3 regions of the Clostridium sp. ETTB3 genome follow, and region 3 is predicted to be linked to each of the others. Evidence: riboswitches for the same ligand, from Rfam matches in the RefSeq annotation. Region 3 holds a riboswitch; each other region holds the start of a gene.
The links. Region 3 has a riboswitch for lysine ahead of ACUN06_RS12395 (YfcC family protein). Riboswitches for the same ligand answer to the same signal wherever they lie in the genome.
Positions count from the first base shown of each region.

Region 1: another riboswitch for lysine. It lies ahead of ACUN06_RS00485 (Na+/H+ antiporter NhaC family protein); the one in region 3 lies ahead of ACUN06_RS12395 (YfcC family protein).
Region 2: another riboswitch for lysine. It lies ahead of ACUN06_RS06300 (aspartate-semialdehyde dehydrogenase); the one in region 3 lies ahead of ACUN06_RS12395 (YfcC family protein).

Region 1 is NZ_CP199832.1:95,405-105,366, forward strand. It holds gene ileS (isoleucine--tRNA ligase) at 1-2,059, shown strand, start outside; gene ACUN06_RS00455 (LacI family DNA-binding transcriptional regulator) at 2,238-3,236, shown strand; gene ACUN06_RS00460 (hypothetical protein) at 3,686-3,871, opposite strand; gene ACUN06_RS00465 (nucleoside recognition domain-containing protein) at 4,053-4,628, shown strand; gene ACUN06_RS00470 (spore maturation protein) at 4,647-5,171, shown strand; gene ACUN06_RS00475 (ACT domain-containing protein) at 5,323-5,763, shown strand; gene ACUN06_RS00480 (aminopeptidase P family protein) at 5,794-7,050, shown strand; lysine riboswitch at 7,124-7,300, shown strand; gene ACUN06_RS00485 (Na+/H+ antiporter NhaC family protein) at 7,417-9,132, shown strand; gene ACUN06_RS00490 (FUSC family protein) at 9,528-9,962, opposite strand, start outside.
Region 2 is NZ_CP199832.1:1,289,341-1,300,272, reverse strand. It holds gene ACUN06_RS06330 (DUF6973 domain-containing protein) at 1-625, opposite strand, end outside; gene ACUN06_RS06325 (hypothetical protein) at 743-1,177, shown strand; partial or broken gene ACUN06_RS06320 (transposase) at 1,429-1,671, shown strand; gene hslO (Hsp33 family molecular chaperone HslO) at 1,697-2,581, opposite strand; gene ACUN06_RS06310 (class I SAM-dependent DNA methyltransferase) at 2,598-3,335, opposite strand; gene ACUN06_RS06305 (small, acid-soluble spore protein, alpha/beta type) at 3,441-3,692, opposite strand; lysine riboswitch at 3,887-4,059, shown strand; gene ACUN06_RS06300 (aspartate-semialdehyde dehydrogenase) at 4,234-5,229, shown strand; gene dapA (4-hydroxy-tetrahydrodipicolinate synthase) at 5,240-6,118, shown strand; gene dapB (4-hydroxy-tetrahydrodipicolinate reductase) at 6,133-6,885, shown strand; gene ACUN06_RS06285 (hypothetical protein) at 7,050-7,214, shown strand; gene ACUN06_RS06280 (peptide ABC transporter substrate-binding protein) at 7,245-8,900, opposite strand; gene ACUN06_RS06275 (ABC transporter ATP-binding protein) at 9,077-10,057, opposite strand; gene ACUN06_RS06270 (ABC transporter ATP-binding protein) at 10,057-10,932, opposite strand, start outside.
Region 3 is NZ_CP199832.1:2,587,826-2,598,757, reverse strand. It holds gene lysA (diaminopimelate decarboxylase) at 1-20, shown strand, start outside; gene ACUN06_RS12415 (DUF3006 domain-containing protein) at 339-566, shown strand; gene lepB (signal peptidase I) at 563-1,084, shown strand; gene ftsH (ATP-dependent zinc metalloprotease FtsH) at 1,129-3,192, shown strand; gene ACUN06_RS12400 (HelD family protein) at 3,459-5,561, shown strand; lysine riboswitch at 5,893-6,063, shown strand; gene ACUN06_RS12395 (YfcC family protein) at 6,337-7,779, shown strand; gene ACUN06_RS12390 (M20 family metallopeptidase) at 7,981-9,114, shown strand; gene ACUN06_RS12385 (ATPase) at 9,168-10,250, opposite strand; gene ACUN06_RS12380 (transporter substrate-binding domain-containing protein) at 10,598-10,932, shown strand, end outside.

The DNA.
Region 1 (9,962 bases), 330 kb from region 3:
CACTCCATGGGCTGGAAAGTTCGTTAAAAAATGTGATGAAAGCATTTGTAAATGGTTAGAAGAAAATAATAAATTATTTAAGTCAGAAAGATATTTACACTCATATCCTCATTGTTGGAGATGTGACACACCACTTCTTTATTATCCAAAGGAAAGCTGGTTTGTTGCAATGACAACATTAAGAGATAAGCTTTTAGAAAACAATAACAAGATTAACTGGTATCCTGATAACATTAGAACTGGTAGATTTGGTAAGTTCTTAGAAAATGTTATTGACTGGGGTATTTCAAGAGATAGATATTGGGGAACTCCACTTCCGATTTGGAGCTGTGAATGCGGTCATAAAGAATGTATTGGAAGTATTGAAGAACTTAAAAATAAGGGAATTAATGTTCCAGAAGATATAGAATTACACAAACCATATATAGATAATGTTCATTTAAAATGTGAAAAGTGTGGAAAAGAAATGACTAGAGCTAATGAAGTTATTGACTGTTGGTTCGATTCAGGATCAATGCCATTTGCTCAATTACACTATCCATTTGAAAATAAGGAATTATTTGAACAAAACTATCCAGCTCAATTCATATCAGAAGCTGTTGACCAAACAAGAGGATGGTTCTATACTTTACTTGCAATTTCTACTGCAATATTTGATAGAAACCCATTTGAAAATTGTATAGTTTTAGGTCACGTTCTTGATAAAAAGGGCTTAAAGATGTCAAAATCTAAGGGTAATGTAGTAGACCCATTTGATGTATTAGATGCACAAGGTGCTGATGCAACAAGATGGCATTTCTATACTGCAAGTGCACCATGGTTACCAACAAGATTCTCTATAGATGATGTTGGAGAAGCGGGAAGAAAGTTCATGGGTACATTATGGAATGTTTATTCATTCTATGTATTATATGCTGAGTTAGATCAATTTAATCCTTTACAATATGCTGATTTCGTATCAGAAAATGTAATGGATAAATGGATTATGTCCAAATTAAATACTTTAGTTAAAGATGTTGAAGCTATGTTAGATTCATATCAAATAACACAAGCAGCTTTAGATATAGAAGAATTTACAGATGAATTATCTAACTGGTATGTAAGAAGAAATAGAGGAAGATATTGGACTCAGGATTTAACAGATGATAAGATAGGAGCTTATGTAACATTATATAAAGTATTAACAACAGTTATTAAAGTTGCAGCACCATTTGTTCCATTTATAACAGAAAATATCTATCAAAACTTAGTTGTTGGATTAGATGAAAATGCACCAGAAAGTATTCACTTATGCAGATGGCCAGAAGTTGATGAAAAGGCTATCGATAAGGATTTAGAAAAGGAAATGGACTTAGCTTATACTATTGTTAAGTTAGGAAGAAGTGCAAGAAATGGAGCTAATATTAAGAATAGACAGCCACTTTCAAATATGCTTGTTTCTACTGATTCATTACCAGGATATTATGGAGATATAATAACTGATGAATTAAATATTAAAGAAGTTGAATTTGGAGCTGATCTTTCTACACATGTTAACTTTGAAATTAAGCCTAACCTTCCAGTACTAGGAAAGAAATATGGTAAGTTAATACCTGTAATAAGAAAAGAAATAGCTGCTAGAAATCAAATGGAATTAGCTCAAACTATTCAAAATGGTGAAGTAGTAGTTATTAATGTTGATGGAAATGAAATTGAGTTAAATAATGAAAACTTATTAGTTACTATGCAAGGGCTAGAAGGATATGCATTTGCTGGTGAAGGCTCAATTGGTGTTGTTTTAGATACAAATATTACTGATGAACTTAGAGAAGAAGGTCATGTAAGAGAAATGATTTCTAAGATTCAAAATATGAGAAAAGATAAAGGGTTTGAGGTTGCAGATAAAATAAAATTATATGTTGCAGATAATGATATTTTATTAACAGTTATTAAAAAGTATGCAGAAGTAATAAAGAAAGAAACCTTAACTCAAGAAATAGTTTACAATACAGAAGCTGATTATTCAGATACAGTTATTAATGGTGAAAACTTAAAAATGACTGTTGAAGTTGTAAGATAATTAATGATTTTTATAAAGAGTAGGGATTAAGTAATAATTCCTACTCTTTTTTCAAAAGATATTATTATAAATAAAAAGAACTTAATTATTGAATATAAAAAGTAATTAGAATTATTGTATTAAATAGGAAGAAAAGGTATAATTAATAATTAAATAGAAAAATGGAGTGATGTTAAATATGGCTACTTCTATAAAAGATGTTGCTAGGGAAGCTGGCGTTTCGATAGCAACAGTATCTAGAGTATTAAATGATATAGATGTCGTAAATGAAGATACAAAGAAAAAGGTTTTAGATGCAATTAAAAAATTAGGGTATAGACCTAATATTGTTGCAAGAAGTTTAAAAACACAAAGAACAAAAACAATAGGAATATTAGTTCCTGATATTTCAAGTGGATTTTATCCTGAAATAGTTAGAGGTGCAGAGGATGTTGCAAATATTTATGATTATAACGTAATATTATGCAACTCTGATTTTGATTATGATAAGGAAAAAGATTACTTAAGAGTATTAAAAGAAAAAATGGTTGATGGTGTTATATATATGAGTTCATCTTTAGAAGAAGAAACTCTAGATATAATAAATGAATTAGATTTAAAAACAGTACTTGCAGAATCAAAAGATAGAGAAGGAAGATTACCAAGTGTAATTATTGATAATGTTAAAGCTACATATGATGTAACTAAGAGTTTAATTGATAGAGGATTAAAAAATATTGCCTTTGTTGGAGTTAATAAAGGTGCAATTAATGCCTGGGGTGATAGACATTTAGGATATGAAAAGGCATTACAAGAAAATGGATTAAAATCTGATGAAGATTTAGAATTCTTTAAGGATTTAAAAGTTAAGAGCGGATATAAAGCAGTAGAAAAGTTCTTAGAAAGTGGTAAAAAGTTTGATGGAGTAGTATGCTCATCTGATGAAATTGCTATAGGGGTAATTAATGCTTTAAGAGAAAAAGGAATAAGAGTACCAGAAGATGTAAGTGTAATTGGATTTAATGACAATGCTGTTTCTTCTTACTTCTATCCAAAAATAACTACAGTAAGACAACCAAGTTATGATATGGGATCTGTTGCAATGAGAATGCTTATTAAGATGTTAAATAATAAACCTATAGAACAAGATCAATATGTTTTAGATTACAAAATAATTAATAGAGAAAGTACAAAATAGTATTTTTATATAAATGGGATGTTGCATTAAGAATAAATACTACAATATATTGTGTTGACTTTTATTTTTTAAACAATATATTATGTATAAAAATTTTAGTGTGACAGCCCTTTTATGATTTATATAATATAAAAAGGGAAGTTTGTAATCAATTTCAAGAAAAGTATTGAATTAAAAAAATATACATGATATAATAAAAATAAATTTGGCAACGTTTACTAAAAGGTAATTATATCTAAAATTGGGTACACAATCAATTAGGTATAGGTAAAATTAATGGGAATTTGAGAATATGGGTAAAAGTATTATTATAATTACTTTTTAGTAACTAAAATAAACGGAACTATATGAAATTGAATGTAAGTATTCAATTTCATATAGTTCTTTTTTTATTTTAAAAGTTCAATTGTTAAAATTTTCGTTTAATTAAAAATACAACCTTAATACTTTTATAATATTCCTTCTGTTCTAAGTAAATTTTCTAATTTTTGAACTTTTTCTGTTAAAGTAATAAATTTTTCTTTTAATAAATTATTTTTTTCTTTTCCTTCGTTAATATAGCTTTCCATTTCTTCAACAGCTTTTAATGCTTCATCGATATCTTTTTGAGCTAGTTTTAAGTTTGATTCTTTCATTTATGTATCTCCTTTATTGGGTAAATAAAACTTATATGGAATACCTTCTAAGTATTCTTGAAGGTGAAGTAAAATTCAAAAAATAGAATTTCACTTATGATAATATCTTTATCCTATCACTAATAAAAATAGGTTGCAAGGCATATATTGTAAAGTAAATTATAAAAAGGAGCAGGAAAATATGATTAATTATATATGGTTTATAATGATTTTTTTTGGATTAATAATTGGTATATTTGCTGGAAATGGTGAAGGAATGTCCAATGCAATAATAAGTTCTATTAACTCTACAGTTACATTTATAATTGGACTTGTTGGATTAATGTGTTTTTGGTGTGGTGTTATGAAAGTTGCTCAAAATAGTGGATTTACAGAAAAGTTAGCTAAACTTATGAAACCTATATTAAAGATTATATTTAAAGATGCAGCTAAGGATGAAAAAGTATTAGGAGCTATAGTTATGAATATAACAGCAAATATGATGGGACTTGGAAATGCAGCAACACCTTTTGGAATTAAAGCAATGGAAGAAATGGATAGATTAAATACTAAGAAAGGTGTAGCAAGCAATGATATGGCTTTATTTTTAGTGTTAAATGCTGCTTGTATTCAATTGGTTCCATCAACAGTATTATCTATAAGAGCAGCAGCAGGTTCTACAAATCCTGGAGCTATAATATTGCCTGCAATAATATCTACTGGTACAGCAGCTATTGTTGGGGTTATTTGCTGTAAGATTTTACAAAGGTATTTTTAAATTTATGAGGTGATATTAGTGTTTAGTTATATAACAAGGAGTATTATTCCAATAATAGTTTTAATTATTATTACTTATGGAATGATAAAAGGTAGAAAAGTATATGAATGGTTTATTGAAGGGGCTAAAGAAGGGTTAAAGGTTTGTGTTAATATTTTTCCTTATCTTTTAGCTATGATAATTGCAGTTCAAATATTTAGAGAATCAAATCTTTTAGATATGTTAAATAATGCAGTTTCACCCCTTTGTAAGTTAATAGATTTGCCTAAAGAAATTGTACCATTAGTATTAATTAAGCCACTTTCAGGTAGTGGAGCAATGGGAGTTTTTACTGATATTTTAAAAAGTTATGGAGCTGATTCTCCAATTGGATTAGTTGCTTCAGTAATTATGGGAACTACAGAGACAATATTTTATACTATAACTGTATACTTTGGAGCTGTTAAAATAAAGAAAACAAGGCATACAGTTTGGGCAGCAATAATGGCTGATATGACTGCTATTATTATGGCAATACTAATGGTAAAAAATTTTATTCTTTAAAATTATTTAAAAAATATAATGTAAAATATTAAAGGTGATTCAAAAATATTTATTCAATTGCATAAATCTGAAAAGAAAATTGGAATTCTATTGGAATTTAAATTTTTTGGTTGTATAATATTACTAAAATAAAATCGAATGGAGAATGATTATGGGGGAAGATAAATTTTACATTGTAAATGAAAAATCATTACCAGAGATATTTAAAAAGGTAATTGAAGTTAAGGAGAATATTGAACTTGGCAATGCAAAAGATATAAGTGAAGCTATAAAATTAGTTGGAATTAGCAGAAGTACGTACTATAAATATAAAGATGATGTATTTCCAATGGGACAGGATATGCAGTCAAAAAAAGTTACACTAATAATTTTAATGACACATAAATCTGGCACATTATCTAAAGTACTTGATTGTATTGCATTTTATAAGGGAAATATATTAACAATAAATCAAGATATACCAATAAACTTATCAGCTAATATTACTGTTACTATAGATATTTCTCATATGGAAAAAAGTATAAGTCAATTAGCTAAAAGATTAAATTCGTTACCTAATGTTAGAAGTGTTAAATTATTAGCAGCAGAATAATAAAAAAATAATTTACAAGGAGATAGGGCTATGAAAAAAAATATTTATAAATTTAATAGAAATAATCTTTTAGATAAAATTAAGGATAACTCAATTGTAATTTTATTTGCTGGAAAAGCAATTCAAAAAACTGGAGATCAAACTTATCCATTTACTCCAAATAGGAACTTTTATTATTTAACAGGAGTAAAAGAAGAAGAACATATATTAGTTATGTCAAAAATTAATGGAATGAAATTTTCTAAATTTTATATTAAAGATATAGATTTAGAATTAGAAAAGTGGATAGGAAAGAGTTTAAGGAAAGAAGAAGCTAAAGAAATTACAGATGTTGATGAAGTGAAGTTTAAAAGTCAATTTAATTCAGATATTCATAAAATGATAACTATGAAAGATGAAATTAATCTTTATTTAGATTTAGAAAGAATGAGTGCTGATACAGAAGGAACTATTTCACATAAGTTTGCAAATGAGATGATGAATAAGTATCCACAAATAAGAGTAAATAATATTTATAGCAAAATTGGTGAATTAAGATTAAAAAAATCACCACAAGAAGTTGAAAAAATAAAGAAAGCTATAGAAATAACTAAAAGTGGAATTGAAAAATTAATGACTGAATGTCGTAGTGGTATGAAGGAATATGAATTAGAAGCATATTTTGATTTTAACTGTAAAATTAAGGGCGCAACAGATTTGGCTTTTACAACAATAGCAGCAGCAGGGAAAAATGCTACAACATTACATTATGTAGAAAATAATTCAAAGTTAAAAGATGGAGATTTAATTCTTTTTGATTTAGGTGCAGAATATAATTGTTACAATGCTGATATAACAAGAACTTTCCCTATAAGTGGAAAATTTACTGAAAGACAAAAAGAAGTATATAATTCTGTTTTAAAAGTTAATGAAGAAATAATAAATTTAATTAAGCCTGGAATGAAATATAAAGATATTAATGAAAAAGCAACAGATTTAATTGCAGAAGAATGTATAAAACTTGGCTTAATAAAGGATAAAAGTGAAGTTAGAAAATACTATTATCATAGTATTGGACATAGTTTAGGAATGGATACTCATGATATTGAAACACCTCATAGAGATATTATATTTGAACCAGGAGTTGTATTTACAGTAGAGCCAGGAATATATATCCAAGAAGAGGGTATAGGAATTAGAATTGAAGATGATATATTAGTAACAAATGAAGGGGTTATTAATTTATCTAGTGATATTATAAAGAGTGTGGATGATATTGAAAACTTTATGAATAAGTTTACCAAATAATATATATATAAAATTGTATTGAAAATATATTAAATAGATTATATAATATATTTGTAAATAACAAAAGTGAATAAATTAGGGTAGAGGCGCGATAGTTAATAGTATTATTGATGAGGAAAGCACTATGATTCAATAAGAAAGGATCAATCGCCGAAGCATACAACTGATGCTTTAAGGTTGTATAGCTGGGAATACATAAAATATATGTATTACTGTCACAAAAATGTTTTTGTGTTGAGCTATCATTTAAGACTTGTAATATTGTATTTTTTTGCATATGAAAGACCTTGAGTGTTAACTCAAGGTCTTTTTTTGTGTGTTAAGGTGCTTTTAGTATTCACTTTTATACAAATAGGGGGAAAGAAAATGAAAAAAAGGAGTTATAAAGTATTATTACTTACGATGTTGATATTTATTTTTTCAACATCAATCACATTTGCAGAAGAAGTCGAAGTAGTTGTGGGAAATTCAGATAAGTTTGGATTATGGACATTGCTTCCACCATTAGTAGCAATTATATTAGCTTTTATGACAAAAAATGTTGTTATTTCATTATTTATAGGAATTTTATCGGGAAGTTTTTTAATTAGCCTTTCAGGATATAATGTGTTTGAAGCCTTTATACATGCATTTTTAGATTTTGTAAATAGAGCATTAAATTCATTAGCTGATCCATGGAATGCTGGAATAGTTCTTCAAGTATTAGCAATTGGAGGAATAATTAATTTAGTTGCAAAAATGGGTGGAGCAAAGGCTATAGCAGAAGCATTAGCTAAAAAGGCGAAAACTGTAAAAAGCACACAATTAACTACATGGCTTTTAGGATTATGTGTATTTTTTGATGATTATGCAAATTCATTAATTGTTGGGCCAATAATGAGGCCAGTTGCAGATAAAATGAAAATGTCAAGAGAAAGATTAGCATTCATTATAGATGCTACGGCAGCTCCAGTAGCTGGACTTGCTATTATTTCTACTTGGATTGGATTAGAAGTAAGTTTAATTGGAGATGCATTTAGTTCTATAGGCATAGATGAAAGTGGATTTGGAGTGTTTCTTAAAACAATACCATATAGGTTTTATAACATATTAATTCTTGCGTTTATAGTAATAACAGCATTAACATTAAAAGAATTTGGACCAATGAGAAAAGCTGAAATTGCGGCAAGAAATAAAAGTAAGAATTTAAGTGAAGAAATTGCAGCTGAATCATCATCTCAAATGGATGAATTAGAACCAAAAGAAGGAATTAAGCTTAGTATATGGAATGCAATTATTCCAATAGGAGCATTAATAATTTCTGCATTAATAGCATTTTATTATAGTGGATATAGTACAATAATGGGTGGCGAACCATCAACAGCACAAGAAATTATGATGAATTCACCATTTTCATTTAAGGGAATAATGGAAGCATTTGCTGCTTCGGATTCATCAATAGCATTATTCCAATCTGCATTATTTGCGTCAATAGTTGCTATAGGCATGGGTGTTGCAAAGAAGATATTTACTTTAAGTGAAGCTATTGAAGTTTGGGTTGATGGAATGAAAGGATTAATAATAACAGGTGTTATATTAATATTAGCTTGGTCATTAGGATCTGTAATTAAAGAACTTGGAACTGCATATTATTTAGTTGAGGTATTAAAGGGAGCAATACCAGCATTTTTATTACCAAGTTTAATATTTGTTTTAGGAGCAGTAATTTCATTTTCAACAGGAACAGCTTATGGAACAATGAGTATATTAATGCCACTTGCAATTCCATTAGCTTATTCAATAAATCCAGATATGTCATTTGTAGTAGTTTCTACAAGTGCAGTATTAACAGGAGCTATTTTTGGGGATCATTGTTCACCAATATCTGATACAACAATACTTTCTTCAATGGGAGCAGGATGTAATCATATTGAACATGTTAAAACTCAAATATGGTATTCAGTATTTGTTGCTATAATAACTATATTATTTGGATATATTCCAGCAGGATTTGGAGTGCCAGTATATGTAGTATTACCACTTTCCTTAATAGCATTATTTATAGGGGTTCAATTATTTGGTAAAAAGGTTGAAGAAGCTTAAGTAATAAGTAAAATAAAAAAGGAATTTTTCTAGTTAGTAGTTTGTAGTTAGTAGTTGTAGATGGGGCTGTTGCACTAAATAATTAGTGTACAGCCCCTTTTTAGCAAAAAATAAAACATTAATTCCATGAACTTGAGTTTTTGCTGTATATGTATATCTAGAGGAAGTACTTACCTTACTCATTAAAGTTATTATAATAGAAGTTCCAATTGAACTTGCAACTTGTATTAATGTATTATTAGCAGCATTTCCATGAGCATATAAATTTTTATGTAATGAATTTAAACTGAAGTGATTAATGGCATCATAAGCATTGATATTGCTAACATTATTTTATTCAATGATATTAATAAAAAACTCATCTAATAAAAGATGAGCCAATAATGATATTTTTATTATTTATGGGGTGGTGGAGTTATAAGTTTATTAACTAATATTGAAATTACTATTCCAAGCAATGTTTCTATTATTCTATTAGTTGCATAATATAAAGGGTCACTATATGCATGTGCAGTAGTTACTCCTAAAAATGCTATGCAAGTTATGTTTATAGCTCCAGGTCTTTTTAAAATATTACATAAATAAATCATTAAAATAATTCCAAGAGAAATAATTATGTATATAAGTAGTTTTGAAATAAAATGATTGCTAATATAATTTTCTAGTGTTCTAAAAAAGAATAAGAATATTAAACCAAAACAAGCTCCCAGTATAGTTCCAGCACCTCTGTTTATACCCATATGAATTGAGTTATATACAGTGTCTTGCAAGCATATTATAGCTGTAAGACACGCAAAGAATGGCTCACTAGGTAATAGTGCTAAGCATAT
Region 2 (10,932 bases), 1.3 Mb from region 3:
TAAACAAATCCATTTGATTCTCAAGAGCATCATTAGGATTATCTTTTTCATGTGCATCTGCAAATTGTTTTGCGTAAGATACTCCACAATCATGTGCATTATATGCATTCCAAAGAGTATGTCTAAATGCATCTGCATTATCATTATGATATTCATGAGTATTTTTCCAGTGTTGAGATGTCATTGTAATCGCAGCTTGAGCATTGGATAAAACTAAAACACCCTTTGCAGGATTAGAATTAAATACCTTTTTTTCATTAGTACCTAATCTAGATGAAACTATTGGTAACGCATTCGCATAATCATATGCATACATTGATATATTATCTAAAGCTACTAAACTTTCATCATAATTTTGAATTATTAAATTTTTAAAATAATTATTAATTTCTTCATCAGTTAAATTTGGATTTTCCTCCATATAAGTTTTCAAATTCTCAACTAAAACAGGTAATTGAATAGAGCTTATCATAGATGCATAATCTATTTCCTCTATATTAGTTTCAACACTACTATTCAAATTTATTAAAATATTATCTTCAGTAACACTGGCATTAGCCACTGTTGCTATCATTGTAGATATTAATGCAGTTGCCAAAATTGTAGATATCAATGTTTTTTTCATAAATAATCCCCCTTATTAAATACGTAATAAATTTGATATTTTTACAAAAATATTGTATCATATATTTGTAAAAACTTAAATAAAAATGTTAAATTTATGTATAAAAGGAGTAATATTGTGAAATTGAATAAAAAAACTATTTGTCTTATAATTACCTTATTATCTATAACCTTAATAGCCTCTATTGTTTTTACAAATAAAAACAATTCAAACAAAAATCTAGATATACCTAACTTACAAATTAAAAGTAATTCTGAAATGATAAATAGTTGTATTTCTAGTTATAATTACAACGGAAAAACAAAATATTTAACAAAATACAAGACTAGAAATTATTCATTGACAGTAACACCGTCAAGTGAAATAAATTTAGAATTTAGTGAAATTCCCCATGAATATTCAATTCAACAAATTAATAATAATAATTCTATAGATATTAATAACTATTCTTTCAAATCACCAGAAATAAAAGGATCATATACATATAGTGTTTCTGCCAGATGGTATGATACTGGAGATATAGTATATAAATTTACAATTAACGTTGAATAATAAACTTTTCTTAAACTTTATAAACAAGCTATTTAAACGAAAAAACTGCGCAGAATTATTCTTCTACGCAGTTTTTTCATTTTTATATTTTAAATTTTACGGTTTTAAGCCATTTGTAAGGGGTAAAAACACCACTATAAGTTTAGTTCCAGTAAACTTTCATGTAAAATCACATTTTCACCACATTAAATTTTCCTATACTTTCTTTAGTTGAAATAATTGTAGTCATATAAGTTTCTTCAATCTCTGTAAGAAAAGAAACGGTTGAGCGAAGCTTCGCAGATTCAAAAAATCTGCATGGGCTTCGCTATGCTCGCTTCCGTGGACACGAAAAAGTGTCCGAACAATGTCTGCTAACTGCAGCAGTACAGAATATGAAAAAGATAGCAACAAGACTATCTTTGTTATTTTCATATTATATTAGTAATTTTAATTATATTATGTATTTCAAACTTTATCCACAACTAGTAAACAAAACCCCTCTGTTTTTTTAACAGGAGGTTTTTCAACAAACTGAAATTATTTAGATATTTTTGATAATAAATCACCTATATCTTCTGGTGTAAATACATATGTCTTATTGCAGAAATGACATTTTAATTCTTCGTTTTTACCATCTTCATATATTTCTCTTAAGTCTTTTTCACCTATTGAAATTAATGCTTTTTCTACCTTTTCTCTGCTACAATCACAAGTAAATTCTGGAGTCATTTCTTCTAATACCTTTAAGTCCATATCTCCAAAGATATAATCTAAAATATCATCCATAGTTTTTCCTTCATTTAGCATAGTAGTTAATGACGGTATTTCCTCTAATCTATAAGTGATTATATCAGCTAAGAATTCATCTGCACCTGGTAACATTTGAATTATAAATCCACCTGCTACCTTTATAGAATAATCCTTATCAACTAATACTCCTAATGAAACAGCTGATGGTGTTTGTTCTGATACAGTAAAATAATATGCTAAATCTTCAGCAATTTCACCTGAATGTATTGGAACTTGACCAACATAAGGATCTTTCATTCCTAAATCCTTAATAACTAATAATTGACCATTTTTCCCTACATATCCACCAACATCAAGTTTGCCATTTGTGTTTAATGGTAAATCTCCATATGGATTACCTATATATCCCTTAACTTTACCACCTTCATATGCAGTAACAACTACTCCATTAGCATCTCCGCTTCCATCAATTTTTAAAGTCATTACTTCATCCTTTGATTTTAATGTGGAACCTAATAATGCTCCTGCTGTTAGTAATCTTCCAAGTGCAGCTGAAGCTACTGGTGTACACTCATGTATTTCTCTTGCATATTCAACTAAATTAGTTGTAGTACCTGCAATTATTCTTATCATTCCATCTTTTGCAACTGCTCTAATTATTTTATCACTCATATTTAACCTCCAACTGTTATTTCTTTTTTACTATATAAACTATTCTTTCACTATTTGCTTGTACATTATTATTCAAATATCCATCGAATTTATTAATTATATTTAAATTTAATTCTTGTAATATTTCTTCTATTTCAGACTCTTTATATGCTCTTTCAATATGTTCTTCTTCAATTTTTTCATATAAATCACCTTTTTTAACAAAAAACGTTAAAAACATAGACAATAAATCTTCTTCAAATACATTTTCCCATGTATAAAAAACTTCTTCTTCACTATATGTGTAAATATTATTTCCTAATATTTCAGATAATTTATAATAAGAATTAATATCAAATATAAATATTCCATCATCCTTTAAATGATCATAGACACCTTTAAAATATTTTTTTAACCCTTCAATATCTGTAATATAATTAGTAGAGTCTAATACAGAGGTTATTAAATCAAATTTTCTATTTAAAGAAAGTTCCGTCATATCCTGACATATTATTTTCCCTTTAATACGCTCACTCTTAAGTTTATCAAAAGCTTCTCTTAACATATCTTCTGATAAATCAACTCCATAAATATCCTTAAAATGTTTAGCTAATCTCACTGTTATATTACCAGTTCCACAAGCTATATCAAGGTAATCATTAAATTTTATATTATTTTCATTACAAACCTTTAATATAAAATCAACCATTTCATTATAATTTATATCTTCATTAATTAACTCATCATATATCTTTGCAAATTCGCCATAAGCCATAATATCCCCCCCTCACTTATTTAATATTGTGAGAAAAATTCTTATTTTTAGAATTTTAATTTCTATGTTTTATATTACTATGATAACAAATACTAAGTCAATCCATTATTTTCTTCCTAATATTTGATCATTAGTTGGAAGCTTTAATTCTTTTTTTCTCTTTGTCATGATTCCTCCAATTCTACCAGTTTCTTCAGATGTAAGTCCTCCCCATCCACATTCATCAACTTTTTGACTTAACCCCAATTCTTCTGCTATTTCATATTTTATTTTTTCTCTCATTTTTTCTTGTGGTGTTAACTCCTTATTAGTTCTAATTTTTGACTTAATAATCTTCTTTAGTGGTGTTTTACTCATAAAAATTCCCCCTATATAAATTTCTAAAAATATTTTCTCCCATATCTTTTATATTTATACAAGATACTTAGTTGCAATTTTCTTGTTCTATTCATAAAATAAAATTAAGCATAAAAATCAAGCATATCATTAATTAGTAAATATTCCTTGAAACTTTCCTATATAAAAGGTATAATCTATGTAATATAAGTTTATAAATAGATAGAGGTGCGGTACTTAAAAGTATTATTATGGATTTAAGCATGTTAAAATAATAAGAAAGGATTTATCGCCGAAGTATATAGCCTAAGCTTTACAGCTATATAACTGGGGGTATGTATAATATGCATATTTCTGTCACATTTTTATGTGGTGAGCTATCATTTAAGGATTTTATGTATTAATATATACAATATACCTTGAGTGATACTCAAGGTTTTTTTAATAAAAGTTTATTGAATAAATTTACACATATTAAAACTTAAATTTGGACAGAAAATTTTCTATTATTGAATTTATATATACTTTATAAGAAATTAAGAATAAAAAAGGGGGAACCAAAATGTACAATGTTGCAATAGTTGGTAGTACTGGTAATGTAGGTAGAAAATTTCTAGAAATATTAGAAGAAAGAAATTTTCCAATTAAAAACTTATATCTTTTTGCTTCTCAAAGATCTGCTGGATCATATTTAGAATTTAAAGGTCAAAAATATCTAGTTGAAAATACTTGTGAAGAAAATATTAAAAATAAAAAAATAGATATTGCTTTATTTTCAGCAGGTGGAGATATAAGCTTAAAGTTTGCTCCTATTTTTTCAGCTTATGGATCAGTTGTTATAGATAATTCAAGTGCTTGGAGAATGGATAAAACTGTTCCTTTAGTGGTTCCTGAAGTAAATCCTGAGGATTTAAAAAATCATAATGGAATTATTGCTAATCCAAATTGTTCTACTATTCAAGCAATGGTGCCATTAAAAGCTTTAGCAGATAAGTATGGAATAAAAAGAATTATTTATTCAACTTACCAAGCTGTTTCAGGTGCTGGAATGCAAGGTATTGCAGATTTAGAAGATGGCCTAAAAGGAATTGCTCCAAAAAAATTTCCTTATCCAATAGCAGGTAACTGTCTTCCTCACATAGACGTATTTTTAGATAATGGATATACTAAGGAAGAAGAAAAAATGATTAATGAAACAAGAAAAATTTTACATGATGAAAATTTAAGAATAACTGCTACAACTGTAAGAGTACCTGTTTTAAATAGTCATAGTGAAAGTATAAATGTTGAATTAAACAATCCATTTGAATTAAAAGATATATTTACACTTTTTGAAAATACACCTGGCTTAACATTATATGATAATGTTAATGAATTAAAATATCCAACCCCATTAGAAATTTCTGGTAAAGATGATGTTTATATTGGAAGAATAAGACGTGATTTTAGTGTAGAAAATGGTCTAAATTTATGGGTTGTTGCTGATAACATAAGAAAAGGAGCAGCATTAAACGCTGTACAAATTGCCGAAGTATTAATTAATAATAACTGGCTTTAGGAGGAATATAATGTCAATTTTTAAAGGCTCTGGTGTAGCTATAATTACACCATTTAATGAAAATGGTATAGATTTTGAAAAGTTCAAATATTTGATTGAATGGCATATAAAGGAATCTACTGATGCTATCATCGTTTGTGGTACAACTGGTGAAGCTACTACAATGACAGAACAAGAAAAAAAGGAAGCTATTAAATTTACAGTTGATACTGTAAATAAAAGAATTCCTGTTATTGCTGGTACTGGTGGGAATAATACCAAAACTTCTATAGAAATGAGTCTTTATGCAGAAAGTGTTGGTGTTGATGGTTTACTAGTTATTACACCTTACTATAATAAAACAAATTCTGAAGGGTTATTTATGCATTTTAAAGCAATTAATGATGCTGTAAAAACACCAATAATATTATATAATGTACCAAGTAGAACAAATATGAATATAACTCCGACTACATTATTAAGATTAACACAACTTAATAATGTAGTAGCTATTAAAGAAGCAAGTGGTGATTTAAGTCAAGTTGCTAAGATGAAAGCTTTATGTGGAGATAAAATAGATATTTATTCTGGAAATGATGATCAAATAGTTCCAATAATGTCTCTGGGGGGGATTGGAGTAATATCTGTTGCTGCAAATATCATTCCAAAAACTATGCATGAGATGTGTCAATTTTATTTAGATGGTAATTGTTCCGATGCAACTACTTTACAATTAAAGTATTTAAATTTAATAAATGATTTATTCATTGAAACAAATCCTATTCCAGTAAAAACAGCAATGAATATAATGGGAATGAATGTTGGAAAACTAAGATTACCACTTTATAAAATGGATACTAAAAATGAAGAAACTTTAGTTAATACACTAAAAAAATATAATTTAGTATAAAGGGAGTTTATTTTATGGTTAAAATACTATTAAGCGGTTGTTGTGGAAAAATGGGTACTGTTATATCTAATTTGGTAAATGAATTTCCAAATTTAGAAATAATTGGAGGTATAGATAAATTTCCACAAGAATTAAGTTATCCTATATTTAAAACACCTGAAGAGGTTAATATAAAATATGATGTACTTTTAGATTTTTCTAATGTAAGTACATTACATGGTTTATTAAAATTAACAGAAAAAACAAAAAAACCTTTAGTAATTTGTTCAACTGGATATAATCAAGCAGATTTAGATTTAATAAATGAAAAAAGTAAAACTTTACCTTTATTTAAATCTGCTAATATGTCTTTAGGAATTAATTTAATTAATTCTTTATTAAGAAAAGTAACTCCTTTATTATATGGAAATTACGATATTGAAATTATAGAAAAACATCATAACCAAAAATTAGATTCACCTAGTGGTACAGCTTTACTTTTAGCTGATACAATCAAGGATTCAATAAGTGAAGAAACTCATTATGTTCATGGTAGAGATGGTCATAAAAAAAGAGAAAAAAATGAAATTGGAATTCACGCTGTAAGAGGTGGTTCTATTGTTGGAGATCATGATGTAATATTTGCTGGTACAGGTGAAGTTATTGAATTATCTCATAAAGCTATTTCAAGAGATGTTTTTGCAATAGGTGCATTAAAAGCATGTGAATATATGGGGACTATAAATAAACCTGGATTATACAATATGGATGATGTTTTAGGTCTATAGAAAATTATATTAAGATAAATTTGTAAAATGAGGATTCTGATTTGAATCCTCATTTTATTATTAATGATTTTTATACTGCTAAAATTTAGATATATAATATATCTTTATTATGCACATACTATGTTTGTAAATTATTTATTAAAATATAGGAGGAATATTTTATTATGCCAAAGGATAGCCAACCTGATAATAAAACTTCACGAATGGAAAAATGTAATTATCAAACACCTTTAACTGAAGAAGGTCATAATCATAACCCTAACTTAAAACATAAATCGGTTAAAAGAGAAGGAGTATCTAGTCAGCATTATAATCCTGATGGAAACTAAAAAAGAGAGCCAAATTGACTCTCTTTAATATTATTCCTTATAGGCATATTTAAATGATATTTTACCTAATGTAGAAATATTAACTCCCTTTACATTATCATTCCAAGCCATTACTGTAGTATAATAGTAAATTGGTAATACTGGCATTTCATCCATTAAAATATCTTCTGCTTGTCTTAACATTTCAAGTCTCTTAGCAGAATCTGTTTCAATTTTAGCAGCAGCAATTAATTCATCATATTTAGCATTACTAAATCCACAGTCATTATTTCCACCATTAGTTACCCATAAATCTAAAAATGTCATTGGATCTACATAATCTCCAATCCAACCATGTCTAGCAATTTGATAATCACCTTGTTGTCTGCTATTTAAGAATACAGCCCATTCTTGGTTAGTTAATTCAACATTAATACCAATTTTTTCCCAATTTTGTTGGATAATTTGACAAATATCTTTATGGGGACCTTCAGAGTTATACATTAACTCAATTGTTGGAATCCCTTGTCCATTTTCGTATCCAGCTTCTTTTAATAATTCTTTAGCTTTTTCTTTATTACCTTCCATATCTGATGGATCATAATATTCTTTTGAAGCAAATTCATTGCCATTTTCATCAATAATACCTTTTGGAACAAAACTGTATGCAGGAACTTGTTCTGCCTTACCAACATTATCAATTATTTCTTGTCTGTCAATAGCAAGATTTAATGCTTGTCTAACTAACTTATTACTTAATGCTTTCTTAACATCTTCATTTAATGTATCTTGTTTTCCAACATTGATTGCAAAGTAATATGTTCCTAATTTAGGATTAACATGAACTAATCCTTCTTCTATACCTGGCTCAATTTCATTTGTTGGTACAGAATTAACTATATCAAAGTTTCCTGCTTTTAATTCTGAATATGCAGTAGTCTCATCTGAAACTAATTTAAAAGTTAAAGTATCTAATTTAACGCTATCCTTATCCCAGTAGTTTTCATTTTTTTCGAAAACTAATTGATCTTTCATATCCCATTTAACTAATTTGAATGCACCATTAGAAATATAAGTTTCTGGCTTAGTAGCCCATCCTTCTGGATTAGCAGATACTATATCTTCTCTTAAAGGAACATAAGTTGTAAATGCACATAATTGTAAGAAATATGATGTTGGAGTTTCTAAAGTTACTTCTAATGTATAATCATCAAGTACTTTAATTCCAACTTCTTCAGCTGAAGCTTCACCATTATAGAACTTTTCTGCATTTTTAATGTAAAATAACTGATAAGCATATTCAGCTGCAGTTTCTTTATTTAATGCTCTTAACCAAGAATACTTAAAGTTATCAGCTACTACAGATTCTCCATCAGACCATTTACCATCTTGTCTTAATTTGAAAGTATAAACTAATCCATCTTCTGAAACTTCATAGCTTTCAGCCGCACCTTCTACTGGCTGGTCATTTTCATTAAGTACCATTAAACCTTCAAAGGCATTTAAAATCATTGTTCCTGCGCCTGAAGAATTGTTTAATGTTGGATCCATAGTTTCTGGATCCTCCCCTAAATTAAATACTAGTTGTTGATTAGAAGAACTACTTCCACCCTTAGCAGAGCTATCACCACAGCCAATAAATAGAGAAGTAGATAATGTTGCAGCTAAAACAACTGCACATAACTTCTTTAACTTTGAACTTTTCATTTCAATTTTCCCCCTTGTTTTTTTATTTATATAAATTGCTTAATGCAATTGATAACTTAACTTCTAAATCTTAATTAAAATAACAAATTTTTAAAGATTTATGTTTTTATATTTTTTTAAAATAAGTAACTAAAACATATTACTTAACCTGACTATTATTAGTCAGATTAAGTTAACTATTTATATAAGTGACATGCAACAAAATGTCCTGTCTCTACTTCCTTAAGCTCTGGATTTACTTCTGAACATATTTTCATTGCCTCTTTACATCTACCTTTAAATCTACATCCTGGTGGAGGGTCTATTGGTGATGGTATATCTCCTTCAAGAACTATTCTCTTATTAGCTTTAGCAACCTTTGGATCTGGTATAGGAACTGCTGATAAAAGTGCCTTAGTATATGGATGTTTTGGTTTCATATACACATCATCTGCTGGTCCCTTTTCTACCATTTGTCCTAAATACATAACCCCTATATGAGTTGATATATGTTTAACCATTGAAAGGTCATGTGCAATAAATAAATATGTTAATCCAAATTCTTCTTGTAATTCTTCAAGCATATTTATTACTTGTGCTTGAATAGAAACATCTAGTGCAGAAATTGGTTCATCACATACTATAAAATCTGGTTGAACAGCTAATGCTCTTGCTATACCTATTCTTTGTCTTTGTCCACCTGAAAATTCATGTGCATATCTATTAATATGGCTTCCATTTAATCCAACTTTATTTAATAAATATCTAATTCTTTCTTCTCTTTCCTTACCTTTAAAAAGTCCATGAATATCTATTGCTTCTCCAATGATGTCCCCCACTGTCATTCTAGGATTTAATGATGCATATGGATCTTGGAAAATCATTTGCATATTTTTTCTTAAAGATACCATCTGCTTTTCACTTAATTTTGTTATATCTTGTCCATTAAAAATTATTTGACCTGAAGTTGGTTCATATAATTTTAATATAGTTCTTCCTGTAGTAGTTTTACCACATCCTGATTCTCCTACTAATCCTAAAGTTTCCCCTTTTTTTATTGAAAAAGAAACATTATCTACTGCTTTAACAAAGCTCTTTTTTGAAAATAATCCTTTGTTTGCAGGGAAGTATTTACAAAGGTTTTTAACCTCTAAAATAACGTCATTTTTATTTTCCATTACTCTTCCCTCCCTATTGGTGATTCAACCTTTGGTGCATTTTTATGACATAGCCAACAAGCTGCTCTATGCCCATTACTTATTTCAAATAAAGGTGGTTGTTTTTCCTTACAAATTTTCATAGCATAATCACATCTTGCTGTAAATGGACATCCAATAGGTGGTTTTAATAAATCTGGTGGTTGTCCTTCAATTGGAACTAATTTTTCTTTTAATTCACTCTTTGGATTAGGAACACTTCTTAAAAGTCCCCATGTATAAGGATGCCTTCCTCTATAAAATATATCTTCTGTAGTTCCTTCTTCAACAATTAACCCACCATACATAACATTAATTCTTGAACAAAGGTCAGCAACTACCCCTAAATCATGAGTTATTAATATTATTGACGTATCTAATTTACTTTTTAAGTCCTTCATCAAATCTAATATTTGTGCTTGAATAGTTACATCAAGTGCTGTTGTTGGTTCATCTGCAATTATAAGCTTAGGTTCACATATTAAGCTCATTGCAATCATAACTCTTTGTCTCATACCTCCTGAAAATTCATGAGGATATTGTTTTAATCTCTTTTCCGGGCTAGGTATTCCAACCATATCAAGCATTTTAATTGCTTTTTCATTTGCTTCCTTTTTAGATATCTTTTTATGTTTTATTAAATGCTCTGTTAATTGATCTCCTACAGTAAATAATGGATTTAATGATGTCATTGGATCTTGGAAAATCATTGACATATCATTTCCTCTTATAGTTTGCATTAATTTTTCTGTAGGTTTAGTTATATCCTTATCATCAAATATAATTTTTTCAACATTAATTTTTGCATTTTCACCTAAAAGTCTCATTATAGTCATCATTGTTACAGATTTACCGCA
Region 3 (10,932 bases):
TTTTAGCTTTAGAAATTTAAAGAGTTTTCAACTTTGTATATTAATGAAAATAAAATTTTAAGAATTTATAAAGATTATATATAAGTAGCTATATCAAATTTAGGTATGGCTATTTTTTTATTACAATATTATAATAAATTAAAATATATATAAAATATATATAGCGTTAATAAAATTTTTTGTTGTAACAAAATTGACATAATAAATGTATATAATGAAGAGTAATACTATTAGTTATTATATAAATATGGTATACTTAATATAACTATCCAACATATGTAGATTTTAATTAATAATCTATATTATATATATAGGAAAAGAGGGTTAGTATAGTATATATGAAGGAACAAAAATTTATAATTGATAGGATAGAAGAAGATTATGTTATCTTAGAAGATGAGAATCATAATATAATTTCAAAAAATATAAATTCATTTTGTATTAAACCTAATGAAGGTGATGTAGTAATTATAAATGAAAATAATTTACCTAAAGTAAACATAGAAGCAACTAACAAGAGAAAAAAAGAAATAAGCATTTTAATGAAAGGTATGTGGGAAGAGTGAGAATAGAATTAAAAAAAACAAATTTCTTTACTGAATGGGTTGTACCAATATTAATAGCATTAGTATTAGCATTTTTAATTAATAAGTTTTTAATTTTTAAGGTTAAAATTCCATCTGAATCTATGGTTCCAACATTAAATGTTGGTGATAGATTATTTGTTACAAGAATTCATAATCCAGAAAAACTTAAGCGTGGAGATATAGTGGTGTTTCATTCAGATGAAAAAAATGAAGATATGATTAAAAGATTAATAGGATTACCAGGTGATAAGGTAGTTATCAAAGATGGGATTGTAACTGTAAATGGTGAAACACTAAAAGAAAATTACATAGGAACTGCAGATAATTATAGTGGAGAATTCGAAGTACCTGAAGGTAAGTATTTTTTCTTAGGAGATAATAGATACTGGTCATTAGATTCAAGGTATTGGGAAAATCCGTATATTGATGGTAGTAAAATAAAAGGAAAGGCTCAAATAAAAGTATATCCTTGGAGTGAATTTGGAAAAATAAAATAAGAGTTTTGAGAAAGATTTTAGGATTAGTAGGAGATTAAAAAAATATGAATAATAATGTAAATAATAGAAAAGATGGAGACAAGAAAAAGAATGGCAAATTCTTGTTAATATATGTTGTAGTAGCTTTCTTATTCTTATATTCATTTTCAACTGCAAAAGAAATGTTAACTACTAAAGAAATTTCATATAATGAATTTGTTAAAATGGTTGAAAATAAGGAAGTAAAGAAAGTTACAGTAGATGGAACAGCACTTGTAATCACACCACAAGATTCAAGTGAAATGAAAGGAAAAGTTTTATATACAGGAAATGCAGATAATCCTGATTTAATAAAGTTATTAATAGATAATAATGTAGAATATTATCCAGAAATAACCAAACAACAATCAGTGTTTATGGATTTTATAATAATAAATGTATTACCATTAGTTATAATGTTCTTTATAGTTAGATTTGTATTTAACAAAATGTCTAAGAAGATGGGTGGCGGCCCAATGGGAATGGGTGGCTTAGGAAAAAGTAATGCTAAAGTTTATGTAGAAAAAGATATTAAGGTAAGCTTTGAAGATGTAGCTGGTCAAGATGAAGCTAAAGAATCATTAACAGAAATAATAGATTTCCTTCATAATCCAAAGAGATATACTGAAATAGGTGCTAAATTACCTAAGGGAGCACTTTTAGTAGGGCCTCCAGGAACAGGTAAAACACTTATAGCAAAGGCGGTTGCTGGTGAGGCAAAGGTTCCATTCCTTTCAGTTTCAGGTTCAACTTTCATTGAGATGTTTGTTGGTATGGGAGCTGCTAAAGTAAGAGATTTATTTAAAGAAGCTGAAAAAGTGGCTCCTTGTATAATATTTATAGATGAAATTGACTCTATTGGTAAGAGCAGAGATAGTCAAATGCAAAGCAATGATGAAAGAGAGCAAACTTTAAATCAATTACTTACTGAAATGGATGGGTTTGATACATCAAAGGGAATAGTTATTTTAGGTGCAACAAATAGACCTGAAATACTAGATAAAGCACTTTTAAGGCCAGGTAGATTTGATAGAAGAGTTATTGTTGATAGACCAGATTTAAAAGGAAGAATTGCAATATTAAATGTTCATTCTAAGGATGTTAAAATGTCATCAAATGTTAACTTAGAATCAATTGCAAAAGGAACCCCAGGAGCTGTAGGAGCTGATCTTGCTAATATAGTAAATGAAGCAGCATTAAGAGCAGTTAGAAGTGGAAGAGAAGAAGTTATTCAAGAAGATTTAGAAGAAGCAGTTGAAGTTATAATTGCAGGTAAAGAAAAGAAAGATAGAATACTTTCTAAGAAAGAAAGAGAAGTTGTTGCTTTCCATGAGGTTGGGCATGCATTAGTTGCAGGGCTTTTAGAAGGGACAGATCCAGTTCATAAAATAACAATAGTTCCTAGAACAATGGGAGCATTAGGATATACTATGCAACTTCCAGAAGAGGAAAAATACCTTGTTTCTAAAGAAGAACTTATGAATCAAATAATGGTTATGTTAGGTGGTAGAGCTGCAGAAGAAGAAGTATTTAATCTTGTATCTACAGGTGCTTCTAATGATATTGAAAGAGCAACTCAAACAGCAAGAAATATGGTAACTATTTATGGTATGACTGATAATTTTGATATGATGGCATTAGAATCAGTTCAAAATAGATATTTAGATGGAAGAGCTGTTAGAAATTGTAGTGAGGAAACATCAACTTTAATAGATAAAGAGGTTTTAAGTATAATAAGGGAATGTCATCAAAAGGCAAGAGAAATATTAAGAGAAAATAGAGATTTATTAGATAAAATTTCTGAATACCTATTAGAAAAGGAAACTATTTTTGGAGATGAATTCTTTAAGTTTGTATATGAAAAATATCCAGAACTAAAGGAAAAAAGAGAAGAAGAAAAGAAAAGTAGAGAACTTGAAATAAATAAAAAATATACAGAAGCTTGTGCTGATACAGCAGAAGAGCTGCACGATAAGAAAGTAGCTCAAGAGGTTATAGAAGCTGTTGAGCAAGAAGAAGAAAATATAATTAAAGAAGCAGAAGAATCAAAGTCTGAAGTTTTATTAGATATGGATAAGGAAGATAAATAATAAAAATATTTATTATTTATGTTTTTAAATCAATAAATTAAAAAATATTTAATTATGATAATAAGGAGTTAAGCAGTAAAACAAGCTTAACTCCTTAAACATTGTTAGTAAGTGGCAAGTGGTAAGTGGCAAGTTGTGGATGGAATTCCTTAGGGAATTTCTTAAATTTATTTTATAAAATTCAGCTAAGGCTGAATTTATACCAAAGCTTTTCACTTTTCACTTGTCACTTGAAACTTACAACTAAAAAAATCGTGGAGGGGTTTATTTTGAATAATTTTGAGTTTTTACAAGAAGAGCAAAATTTAGAATATACTTTGAATTTATTAAGTCAGGAAATATTAAATTACATACAAAAAAGAAAAGATGTTTCAGATTACATATTAGAATATAGAAAGAAGTTTATTGAAGAGTATAGAGATGACGAAGATAAAGTAATGGAATATTTCGATCATGAGAGATATGTAAAAGAAGAAATGTATAGAACTATAGATAAAAAATTAGCTGAGTTTACAAAGTTAAAGGAATCACCTTACTTTGGAAAAGTTAATTTTGAGGATAATGGATATGCAGAACAAATATATGTTGGTAGATATGGATTAACTCCAGAAGGAAATTTTGATGCTGCCATAGTAGATTGGAGAGCACCGGTTGCATCATTATTTTATAAGGGAACATTAGGTGAAACTAGTTACAAGTCACCAGCTGGAGAAGTTCTAGTAGATATATTAGTAAGAAGACAAATAATGATTAAAAAAGGAAAATTAGAAGGGTTCTTCGATTCAGATATTGATGTTAAAGATGATATTCTTCAAATGATTTTATCATCAAATGCAGGAGAAAAGCTTAAGGATATAGTTATGACTATCCAAAAGGAGCAAGATGAAATTATAAGAGAAGAAAGAATGAAGGTTGTAGTAGTTAACGGTGTTGCAGGTTCTGGTAAGACTACAATTGCACTTCATAGAGTTGCTTATCTTTTATACAATTTCAGAGAGCAGTTAGGCGATAAGGTATTAATATTAGGACCTAATGATATATTCATTGATTATATAGGGGAGGTTCTTCCTACTTTAGGTGAAAGTAATGTTAATCAACAAACGTTTGCTCATTTTGTAATAAATGAAATTGGATTAAATGAACCAGTAATTGATTTTACAGCTTATTTAGAAGAAGTTTTAAAAGGCAATGAAGAAGTTATAAATGAAATTAAATATAAGGCTGGAGAAGGATTTATATCTGTATTAGATAAGAAATGTGAGGACTTAGAAAATAGTTATTTTAATGTTCAGGCAGCTAAATTCTTTGATGAAGAAGTAGTTTCAATAGAAGAAATTAATGACTTGTTTGAAAATTACTATAAGTATATGCCTTTATTTAGAAGAAGCAAAAAAATAAAGAGAATAATTACTGAAAAGCTTAAAGATAAAAGAGATGAATTAGTAAGAAATTTAAATGCTGAAGTTAAGGGAAAATTAGCTTCTTTAACAGAAGAACAATTAGTTATTGAACAAAATAATATAGAATTCCAAAGAAAAATAAGGATTAGAGAAATTGTTAGAGAACTAATGATTCAAAAGGAAAACTTAGCAAAGTGGATAGATAATGAAAGTATAGTAGATATTTATAAAGAATTTACTAATACTGAAAATTTATCATACTTAGATTTACCAGCAATACTTTATTTAATGATTAAGCTTGATGGTAAGAAATCTAGTAAAGAAATTAAGCATATAGTAATTGATGAAGCTCAAGATTATAGCATGCTTCAGTTCATTGTATTAAAGGAATTAACAGGATGTAAGAGTTATACTATAGTTGGAGATTCGAATCAAAGGCTTATAAAAGTAGAAGAAGAGCCAGCTATGCTTAAGCTTAAATCTTTATTTGGCGGATTTGTTAAGAATTATGCCTTAAATAAGAGTTATAGATCTACATTCCAAATTATGGAGTATGCAAGTAAGTTATTAGATGAAAATGCAATAGTACCATTTGTTAGAAAAGGTAAGTTTGATGTTGAAGAAGTGAAAGTTAAAGATGAAGATGATTTAATAGATACTATTTTAGAAACATTAGAAGATTATGATGATGAAAATTATGATAATATTGCAATTATAACTAAAGATAAAGAAGAACTTAAGAAAATATCACCTGAACTTAAAAAGTTTACTAAACTTTTAGCTTTTGATAGAGAAGATGTTATTTACAGAGGGGGAAAAGTTATAGTTCCTTCTTATTATGCTAAAGGACTTGAATTTGATGGTGTTATAATAGTTAATTTTGATGATAATACTGATGATTTAGTTAAATATATTATGGCAACAAGAGCACTTCATAGATTAAAAGTAGTAAATTATAGGATGGAGTAGAATATAGGAACGGAGATGTCGCATTAAGAATAAATACTATAATATATTGTGTATAAAAATTTTAGTGCGACAGCCCAAATATAAAGTATTAAATTATAATTATTATGGATAATTTTAAGTTTAAAAGAATCAAGGGTCATGATAGTGAGGTAGAAGAGCTTAATCGATAACTGAAAACTACAAAAAATAGCAGAATGTACAAAAAGATATTTTATTTAAATCCTTAATAAAAATATACTTTTTTATAAAAATATTTTAAAATTTATATTTATGCAAAAATAACTTTACAATATGCATAAAAAATTGTATATTATAAAGGACGAATAGATATGAAGTAGGTAGAGGTTGCGATATTTAATAGTATATTTGCGGAGGTAAGCACAAAGATGTAAATAGAAAGGAAATTTCGCCGAAATATATAGCTAATGCTTTGAGGTTATATTATTGGGGTTATATATAATATATATAACACTGTCACATTTTGTGAAGAGCTATCACTAATATGATTATATTTTTACAAATGATAAATTAAAATTAGTTTTTGTAGTGATATGGTCTTGAGTGATAAACTCAAGACTTTTTTATGTATAGGAAATTGTAAAGCTAGTTATATCAATGGATTTCAATATTTAAAGTTGTAAATTTTATACCACGAAGTTGACGTGGCGATAGCAACTTTGTTCTTAAAAAGTTATTTTTTATAAGTAAAATAATTTTTAATATATATCTCCTTCATCTATGATGTCGAAATAATGCTTAGGGGGAGTTTTTAGCTATGCAAAATGCAGTAAATAATGAAAAAAAGGGATTTTTAAAGAATTTTAGTAATGGAATAAAAGTCCCACATACATTAGTTATTATTTTTTCAATAATAATACTAATGGCAATAGCAACATACATAGTTCCTGGTGGTTCATATGATAGAGTAATAGCTGATGTAAATGGACAAAGTAAAACAGTAGTATTAAATGGTTCATTCCACTATGTTGAAAATGAAGCACAAGGATTGTTTTCAGTAATGCAAGCACCTATAAGTGGATTAGAACAATCAGCTGAAATTATAGCATTTTTATTTATAGTTGGTGGTGCATTTAGTTTAATAACGAGAACAAAAGCAATAGATTCAGCTATTGCAAGGGTTGTTAGTATTTTTAAGGGAAATGAATTATTAATAATTCCTATTATATTTACATTGTTTTCACTTGGTGGAGCAACTTTTGGTATGACAGAAGAAGCTATACCATTTATAACAATTTTAACACCATTAATGTTAGCACTTGGATTTGACAGTATATTAGCAGTAGGAATAAGTTATTTAGGATGTATCGTAGGGTTTGCAACAGCAATGCTAAATCCATTTACAGTAGGTATAGCACAATCAATAGCTGAAATTACCTTATTTTCAGGAGTAGTATATCGTAGTATTTTATGGGTTATAACTACAATAGTAGGGATTATTTTCTTAATGATTTATGCAAGAAGAATCAAAAAGAATCCACAACTTAGTCCAATGTATAAATTAGATGAAGAAAAACGCAAAAAATTAAATAAAAGTGAAAATGAAGAAATTAAGTTTACACTTTCACATAAAATTATTATTGCATCTATTGGTGTTTGTTTAGCAGTTATTATATGGGGAGTTTTAAGAAAAGGTTTCTGGATTCCAGAAATAGCAGCTGTATTTTTAATAACAGGAATATTTGCAGGAATAGTTGGTGGATTAAAAGCTGATGAAATGGCAGATGCATTTGTAGCAGGAGCTAAAGATATGATTGGAGCTGCTATGGTAATTGGATTTGCAAGAGCTATAGTTATAATTGCTGAAAATTCTCAAATAATAGATACAATATTATATGGTTTATCATCATTTATAGGTAAATTACCATCATTATTAGCTGCATGCGTAATGTTACCAGTTCAAATGTTCATAAACTTCTTTGTTATCTCAGGTTCAGGGCAAGCAGCATTAACTATGCCAATATTAGCACCACTTGGTGATTTACTTGATATATCAAGACAAACAACTGTTTTAATATTCCAATTAGGGGATGGATTTTCAAATGCTATTTTCCCAACATCAGGAGTTTTAATGGCATGTTTAGGTATGGCAGGAATACCATATTCAAAGTGGTTTAAATGGATTTTACCATTACAAATAATACTATTTGCACTTGCAATTATATTTATAACATGTGCAATGATGATTGGATGGGCTTAAGAGAGTTAGTAGTGGGGAGTTAGTAGTTTGGACTTAATGAAAAAATTCAGCTAACGCTGAATTTTAGAAAAATATATTTAAGGGGGATGTCGCATTAAGAATAAATACTACAATATATTGTGTATAAAATTTTTAGTGAGACAGCCCCAGCCACTAACTACTCACTATAAACTACAAACTAAAGAAGGGTTAGGTGTAGAAATGAGAAAAGTAATATATAATGAAGCTCAATTAATTAAAGAAAAGTTATATGAAATAAGTGATTACATATATAATAATCCAGAATTGGGAAATCAAGAATATAAGGCTGTTGAAGCTTTAACTAGATTTTTAAAGGAACATGGATTTGAAATAGAATGTCCTTATGCAGGAATGGATACAGCTTTTAAAGCTACTTTTGATAGTGGAAAAGAAGGAAAAAATATAGGATACTTATGTGAATATGATGCACTTCCTGAAATAGGGCATGGATGTGGTCATAATATGATAGGTGCTATGTCTTGTGGTGCAGGTGTATCTTTAAGTAAGGTTTTATCTGAAATTGGAGGAAAAGTTATAGTTTATGGAACTCCAGCAGAAGAAACAAATGGAGGAAAGGTTATTTTAGCAGAAGCAGGTGCATTTGATGAATTAGATGCAGCAATGATAGTTCATCCAGATGGTGAAACTAGAGCAAGTGGATCAAGTAGTGCTTTATATCCTATAAGATTTATATATAAAGGTAAAACTGCTCATGCAGCATCTTGTCCAGAAAAGGGAATAAATGCATTAAATAGTGTTATTAAATTATTTAATGGAATAGATGCACTTCGTCAACATGTAACACCAGATGTAAAGATGCATGGAATAATAACTAAAGGTGGAGCTGCAGCTAATATAGTTCCAGGTGAAGCAGTTGCAGATTTTTATTTTAGAGCATCTACGAAGGAGAGATTAAGCGAAGTTGTAGAAAAGGTTAAAAAGATTGCAGAAGGTGCAGCTTTAATGACTGGTGCAACTCTTGAAATGGAAAGATATGAATTACCATATGATGACTTAAAGACTAATGAAAAGTTATCGGAATTATTTAATAATAACTTAAGAGAATTAGGAATTACAGATATAAAAGAAGCAAAAGCAACTGGGGGTTCAAGTGATATAGGAAATGTTAGTCATGTTACAGCAACAATTCATCCTTATATTGGATTAACAGATTGCCCAATGGTAGGACATAGTGTTGAAATGGCAAATTCAACAATAACTGATAAAGCTCATGATAGATTATTAATTGCAGCTTTAGCTATGGCTTATACAGGTTATGATATAATATCAAAGAATATAAATTTAGAAGATTAATTAAAAATGAGTACAATATACTAGTGGGTAATATTGTACTCATTTTATTTTAACTATTCATATTTTTCTAATTTATTAATAACTTTGTTATAAATATTATCAGCAAAAGCAAAATCCATTGCTTTAATATAATAACTTTCTAATTCATCATGAAGTAAATGGGCATTATGAATTAATGAAATTCCCTTATTAATTAATTCATAAAATAAATCACTATTATATTTTATATCATCTTTTTTAGAAGTAGATAAAGCAGATTTAGTATAATCAAATAAGTTATATTCGATTCCAGTATAATTAGCTTGATTAATTTCATTATTTGTTATAATACATGTTGATGTTTCAGGGATAAAGATATGCTCAATTCGCTCAGGTACAAATGGGTCATGCATATATTCAATAAAATAACCTTTCTTTTGACCGCTACTTCCTATGAATTTTAAAATATCAGTTTTCCCAAATCCTGGACCACCAGTTAATACATATTTTTTTTTAAATTCACTACTAAGTTGATCTGCATAAGTAATTATTCCATTAGGTGTAATTGCTGTAGCAAAAAGGTGACGTTCACTTCCATATCCAATTTTATCAGACTTAAATATATTATTTTTTAGATTTTCAATAATATTAGAAATTTTATTAGAATCTAAAGATTCATAATTTAAACTGCTCCAATCATCATGAATACATCTTGCAGACCCTAGATACCTATAAGCTCTTTTGAAGTTTTTACCTATTTCTTTATTTAAATAAATAATTTCTTTTTTGTTTTTGGCAAGCATATCTATATTTAATGCATCACCCATATTAAGAATTTCATCAACAGCTCCAGGGTTAATAGGATCTACAATATGAGGAGAAGTTCCATCTAATAATGCTATGTTTAATTCTTTAATTAGAACACCATCCAAAGAATTAGGATCAGAAGAACAATGATGATATTCTATTGTATATCCTTTTTTAGCAAAATAAGCTCCAACTTTTTTCATAAGTTGTGATTTTCCTGTTCCAGGACCACCCTTTATACAAAGTATACGTTTTGCATCATCTTGAGAAAGTACATATCTATATAAAGAATAAAATCCTTTAGAGGTATTACCACCAGGAAAGAGATGCCTTTCTTTTAACGTTGTCATTAAATTCACTCCTAATAAAAATAGATTATCCATAATATTTTATTCATAATATATTAAAAAATGGACAAAATTCAGTAATTTATTTAAATATTGATTAATTAATGAAAAATAAATATAAGACTTATGCCATAAAATATGCATATAATCACAATAAGATTATTATAAAATTTATTTAAAGTAAGATTTATGCATATAAAACATAGTGTTTATGCATGAATTCTATGTTTTATATGCATAAATATAAAATTTTATAAAAAAGTATTGCATAAATATAATTTAACGGTGTATAATTATGCTGTGGTTAAGGAAGAGTTCAAGAATACATAAAGTTTAAGGGGGATTTAAATATGAAAAAGGGATTAATGAAAAAAATAATTGCTACAGCAGTTTTAGGAATAATGACAATGGGGCTTGCAGGATGTGGTTCTTCTAATGATAAAAATTCTGCTTCAAAAACTGATTTATTAGAAAAGATACAAAAGAATGGTAAATTAGTTGTGGGAATGAGTGCTGATTATGCACCATATGAGTTTCATTATATAGATGAAAATGGAAAAGATGTTATAGGTGGATTTGATGTTGATATAGCAAATGAAATTGCAAATAAAATAGGGGTTAATTTAGTAATTCAAGAAATGGATTTTGATGCTTTAGTATCAGCTTTACCAGCAGGAAAGGTTGA